DNA from 2 places in the Alkalimarinus coralli genome. Region 1 is predicted to be linked to the other one. Evidence: riboswitches for the same ligand, from Rfam matches in the RefSeq annotation. Region 1 holds a riboswitch; the other holds the start of a gene.

Region 1 (3,142 bases):
CTGACGGCATGTCAACGGTTGCGTTATTTGCACTCATGATGGGACAGTGTAGAAAAGGGCATGAAGGCAGCGATTACACCGTGCAAGCCTGCATTCAGGTGGTGATGTCGGGTATTGTCGGTGCGCTGAGTGGTTTTGTCGCTAAACTCGCCGGTTATGAGGTGCTCTATATGTTGGCCGGGGTGTTGGGTGTACTAGCGCTGATACCGATATACGTTTATTTTTCCAATACAGTTGATGGGGCTAAAGAGAATGAGTCGTGAAATTGAGTGCCCTTGTGGGTATCAAGTCAATGGTAATTCGCTCACTTATGCCGAATGTTGTGAGCCTTTTATTAGTGGTGCAGCCAAGCCTGATCGCTGTGAGCAGTTAATGCGTTCTCGCTATACCGCATACGCGCTGGGCAAGGTAGATTACTTAATTGCGACTTGGCACCCCACTAAACAGCAGGAGCTGGACAAAGCCAGTTTGCGTCAGTCAGCAGAAAGTACAGAGTGGTTACGCTTACAGGTTATCAGTAGTCAGCAACAGGGCGAAAGAGGGACTGTAGAATTTAATGCCTACTTTAAAGAGCGGGATGCAAGTGGCAGCAGTGAAGGGAAAGAGATTCAGGGCTTGCATGAAGTCTCCCGCTTTGAAAAAGTTGGGAATCAATGGTTCTATCTGGATGGTGATGTCGAGTCGGCGGGTCAAACCAAAGTGGGTAGGAATGACCCGTGCCCCTGCGGGAGCGGCAAGAAATATAAAAAATGCTGCGGATAGCGCTTTTACGACGGTTTACCAGTTGCCAGGAAAGTGTTTATCGTCAATCACCTGTGAGACTAAGGTCTCTTCTTCTTTGGTTTTCTGCGCGCCCCATTGGTCAAAGTAGAGCAGGTCGTCGAGCGGCGTTCTATTTAACCAGCCGGCTGTTTCCAGTTCCGGCTTATCAAAAAAGTGGGAGACATACCCCACGCATAGATACGCAATTGGGACGATGTCATCCGGCATGGCTAAAGCTGCTTGCAACGCCTGTTGCTCAATAATGCTCACCCAGCCAACACCTAAACCCTCAGCCCTGGCGGCTAACCAGAAATTCTGCACCGCACAAACACTGCTATAAAGATCCATCTCTTTCATTGATGTTCGGCCAATCACAACAGGGCCGGTACGCTTTCGGTCACAGGTAATACAGATATTGACCGGTGATTCAAGAATGCCTTCCAGCTTGAGCGTGCGATAGGTTTTACTTTTCTCAGACTCAAACATGTTTGCGGCTTTTTCGTTGGCCTCTACAAATGCCTTATGAACGTTCTGTTTGACCTCATCAGAACGTACCACCACGAAGTTCCACGGCTGCATAAAACCGACAGATGGGGCATGGTGAGCGGCGTAAAGAACCCGGCTCAGTACGTCGTCGGGTATTGGATCTGGCTTGAACTGGCCTCGAACATCGCGCCGGTTGAAGATGGTTTTATAAAGACCATCCCGTTCGCCTTGGGTGAAAAATAGTTCGTCTTGGTGCTGGGTTTCTTTTGTTTCTACAGCTTCTTTCGGTTTAACAGTATCTTTCTTTTCCACAGTATTCCCCTTATCGGAAAAGTTTGAGTACGCCTGTCCAAACGTCTCTATTGGCTTAAAGGCCGGTCTTCTGACTTAGGGTCGTCTTGCTCAACGGCCTTCCCGGAAGTTATCTATCAGTATTCCAGTGGCTCACTCTGTGTTGACTTTATGTCTACCAAAAACAGAGCGTTGAACAATCACCATTACAGCGTTGGGCACGTACCGGAGTTTCACCGGTTTCCCGATTCTCCAATACCTGATTAGTGTGTTAATCAATCTAAAAAGGTATTGGCACCTAAAAGCGAGGAAGGAACTTTTGCAAAACCCTATAGTCTTGTCAATATTGAGTGCCGCGAAAACCAAAATAATTAGCTCTGGGCTGCTCAAAGGGGAGGTGAAATCATCATCGTATCGTTATAAAGTTAACGCTGATAAAAGAATAATATAAAAGGAACTACAATGATCAAGTATCTCCGTACACCTGAAAAGTGTTTTGATCGTCTGGTCGGTTACCCATTTCAACCTCACTACGTAAAAGTGGATGAAGGCATGGAAGTAGGGGGCGGTAAGTCTCAAAGCTTACAGATGCATTTTGTCGATGAAGGCGATAGAAACGCCGACCCGATACTTATGATGCATGGTGAACCCAGTTGGTCATACCTGTATCGAAATATGATCCCGATTTGTGCTGCAGCAGGTCATCGTGTAATAGCTCCAGACCTGATTGGTTTTGGCAAATCTGATAAACCGGTTGATATCTCCCTGTTTTCATATCAACAGCACATGGACTGGGTGCAGACTTTTATTGATAAGCTCGACCTGAACAATATCACGCTCGTATGTCAGGATTGGGGCTCGCTCATTGGTCTGCGGCTTGCGGCTGAAAATGCAGACCGCTTCAAAGCGATTGTTGTAGGGAATGGAATGTTGCCAACCGGTGATCAACCGGTGCCAATGGCGTTTCATGCATGGAAGACATTTGCGCTATATAGCCCCTGGTTTCCGATAAGTCGAATCATCGATATGGGCACCTTTAAAAAGCTTTCAGGAGGAGAGCGCAAGGCCTATGATGCACCGTTTCCTTCGAGCAAGCACAAAGCGGCAACCCGCGCCTTCCCTAAACTGGTGCCCGTCTCACCGAATGACCCTGCTACAGAAGCAAACCGGGCCGCATGGAAAGTGTTGGAGCAGTGGGAAAAACCGTTTCTAACAACCTTTAGCAATGGTGACCCGATTACCCGCGGCGGCGATAAATATATGCGCGACCGCATCCCAGGCAGTAAAGACCAAAATCACCAGACGTTATCAGGCGGGCACTTTTTGCAAGAAGACTCCCCTCAGCAGTTTGCGGGCGCCGTAAATGAGTTGTTAGCGTCGATCTAATAGCTTAACCGGGGTTAGTGCTGCGTTCACCTGAGTGTGAATCTACGTTCAGGTGATCCTCTTTTTAAGCGGTTCTGTTAGAATGCCCATCTAATTCGGCCATGCCTGTCACAGCCTTAACTTTACGCCTTATATCAGGAGTTCTCTGTTGTCGCATTATGATGTTGTTGTAATTGGAGCGGGTGCTGCTGGCCTAATGTGTGCCATAACGGCAGGC
Region 2 (3,142 bases), 2.4 Mb from region 1:
TACCATGATCATACAGAGCCCCAACGCACCGTAACTAAAGGGGACTTTTAACAGGTAATGTTGCAGTACCTCGGCAACGGATAAATCGGTCGTCATCAGGCTGGTGATATTGTCCGAAAGCAGCAGCCAAATGATGGCGATGGCAAGCTGCCATAGCAGCACGAACTTAATTGCGATGTTAACCAGCTGGCGAATACTCTCCAAGTCTTTTGCCCCCCAAAATCGGCCTATCATTGGCGGCATTGACATGGTTAAGGCGAGCACAATGACGATTGAGAAAAACTCCAGCCGTGTTCCCAACCCCCATGCAGCAACAGCGGCCGTTCCGTAGGCCGCAACCAAGGCAGTGGCAAACATCGCCGAGAGTGATGGCATAAACTGGCTGAGCATGGCCGGGCCGGTGATATTCGCTAATTGTTTGATAGACGATGGAATAGTGCCCGGTTGAAACTTGAACGCTAACCACTGGTGCGAGATGACTTTTGGGTAGACGATTAACGCGCCAATGGCGAATGAGGTAATGGTTGCATAGGGTGCCCCCGCCAGCCCCCAGTCAAACACAAATATGTATAAAGGGTCTAACGCAATATTTAGCAGGCTGGTCACCACCATGGTAATGCCCGGTAGCATAGTATTGCCGTGCGCTCTGCATAGGCTGTAGCCAAAATAAAGCATTGCCCCTACCCAGGCGCTGATTAGCCAGGGTTTCCAGTACAGTGACAGGGTTGCAAGCAGCTCAGGTTCGCCGCCTAACACTTCAAGTATGGTGGCTCGCGAAAACCAGAGGATTAAACAGAGAATGGAAATAGCCACTGCGCCAATTATTACCACCAGCCCGCCAAGTTGTTTGGCATGCTCTGTCTGCTCGGCCCCCAGCGCTTTGGATATAACGGCGGTGGTTGCTATCCCAAGCCCGACTTGCACGCCGATAATGAGCTGGTACATCGGCACGGTAAACCCAACTGCTGCAAGTGGTGCGACCCCGAGTTGACCAATGAAGGCGCTGTCGGCCAGTTGAAAACTCATCAAAGACAGCACACCAAAAAGCATTGGCCAAGTCATGTGGAAGAGTGTTTTAGCCAGAGATGTATCGGTTGCCAGGTTAGTCATTTTTGCTTTGGTCGCATTATTTATAGAGACAAGAGAATCGCCAGTTTATCTTAATCAAGGCGGGAGGGGTAAGCGCGATTAGCAACTGTGTATAGAGGTTGAGTGATTAAGGTCTACCGTTGTGGCTTTTTCTACACCATGGCTGCGACATATTGTCTCAAATGTCGAAAACGAGTTGACGGCCATCTGGTGAGTCAATAACTTAGCCGCACCAAGTATAAGGGGAAGACCGGTTAAAGTCCGTCGCTGCCGCCGCAACTGTAAGCACTCGATGAGTTATCGCCGTTATGGGGATCAAAGAGTGCAAGCCAGAGTACCTGCTTGGTGTTCACTGCAATCTATTCGGATCGGAATAGCCACTAAGGAATTTATTATGCATATTGAACCCGGTGTCGTTGAAGGCACGAAAATCGCCCTGAGTTATGGAACCGCATTGTTGGCCGTAGGTGTATTGGCCAAAGTAAGTTATGAAAGTATTAGGCAGGGCGGTCTTAAGCAACTGCTGGTAAAAAGCCTGTTGGCAACACTGAGTGTTTTTGTTTTCTTTGAGGTGTTGCCTCATCACCCGGTCGGGGTTTCTGAGGTTCACCTTATTTTGGGTTCAACCTTGTTATTGATATTGGGCGTAGCGCCTGCGGCTATTGGCTTGGCGGCAGGGTTGCTGATACAGGGTATTTTCATGGCGCCTTTTGATTTGCCGCAGTATGGTATGAATGTCACTACATTGTTGGTGCCTTTGTATGGTATGAATATGGTTGCCCGGAAAATAATTCCGGCGAATGTGGCCTATAAGGATATTACGTATTCGCAAACTTTGAGACTTTCTCTGACTTATCAGGGAGGAATCATTGCATGGGTTGCTTTTTGGGCGCTATATGGCGGGGGCTTTAGTGCTGAAAACCTCAATGCCGTCGCAACATTCAGCTTGGCATACACCTCCGTTATTGTGCTTGAACCGCTGGTAGATTTGGCGGTACTGGCCATCGCCAAGGCTGTTGGCCCGCTACAAAGCAGTCGGTTTTTCGAGAAACGATTGTTTGAAAAAGCCGCATAATAGAGCCGGCTATCGACTCTGACTAAAATTCGCGCCATGCCCCGTCCTTTAGGGCGGGGAAGGATAACGGAAACCGCTTCGCGGTTTAATGGTGGCTGTTTTGTTGCTCGATGTATTGCCTAACCACACTGATAGGTGCACCACCGACACTTCCCGCAAAGTAGCTGGGACTCCAAAGAGCATTTTTCATGTAGGCTGATTTTATTAGCTCGGGGTGATGCAATTTCAATTTCCTACTGGATACCCCCTTCAAGCTATTAACCAATTTTGATAAGCAGACTTTGGGCGGGAAGTTCACTAACAAGTGAACATGGTCTCCTTCACCATTGAACTCTGCCAGCTCAACATCGAACTCTTTGCATACGACTAAAAACAGTTCATGCAGCGTTTCTAAATGAGCGGAATTAAAGACAACATGCCGATACTTGGTCACGAAGACCAAGTGTGCATGGAGCATAAAAACACAGTTTCTACCTGTTCGATAAGGCTTGTTTTCTTTCATAGACCAATTATACTCAACTCTATGAAAAAGACAAAGACACTCCGAGTTCGTGTAAGAGATAACCACGCATACTTGCTAGGCCAAATGGCTCGGCAAGTTAACTATGTGTGGAATTTTCTCAACGAACTAAGCCTCCGCTCGGTCAAAGAGCGTGGTGTCTTTATGTCAGCCTATGACTTGCAGAAGTACACCGATGGCGCTGGCAAGCTGTTAGGCTTGCACAGCCACACGGTTCAAGAGATTGGCAAAGAATACGTTACCCGTCGTAAGCAATTCAAAAAGGCCAAGCTGAACTGGCGCAAGTCTGGTGGTGTTCGCCGCTCACTCGGCTGGATACCGATCAAGACGGGCGCGTCTAAATGGAAAAACGGCCAAGTATTCCACAACGGCCACCACTTCAAGATTTGGGACAGCTACGACCTGTCGAAATACAAGTTCCGTTCGGCCAGTTTCAGCGAAGACGCTCGTGGACGCTG

What was found. A riboswitch is a leader RNA that binds a small molecule or an ion and turns the genes downstream of it on or off. The one in region 1 is predicted to bind cobalamin.
Region 2: linked by a shared signal. The riboswitch ahead of MY523_RS16320 (energy-coupling factor ABC transporter permease) and the one ahead of bluB (5,6-dimethylbenzimidazole synthase) in region 1 are both predicted to bind cobalamin.

The regions. Positions count from the first base shown of each region.
Region 1 is NZ_CP096016.1:1,288,928-1,292,069, forward strand. Features, by position in the region: gene MY523_RS05700 (MFS transporter) at 1-263, shown strand, start outside; gene MY523_RS05705 (YchJ family protein) at 253-762, shown strand; gene bluB (5,6-dimethylbenzimidazole synthase) at 778-1,560, opposite strand; cobalamin riboswitch at 1,604-1,856, opposite strand; gene MY523_RS05715 (haloalkane dehalogenase) at 2,002-2,925, shown strand; gene MY523_RS05720 (BaiN/RdsA family NAD(P)/FAD-dependent oxidoreductase) at 3,074-3,142, shown strand, end outside.
Region 2 is NZ_CP096016.1:3,647,731-3,650,872, reverse strand. Features, by position in the region: gene MY523_RS16325 (MATE family efflux transporter) at 1-1,110, opposite strand, end outside; cobalamin riboswitch at 1,307-1,449, shown strand; gene MY523_RS16320 (energy-coupling factor ABC transporter permease) at 1,484-2,164, shown strand; gene tnpA (IS200/IS605 family transposase) at 2,250-2,666, opposite strand; gene MY523_RS16310 (RNA-guided endonuclease InsQ/TnpB family protein) at 2,688-3,142, shown strand, end outside.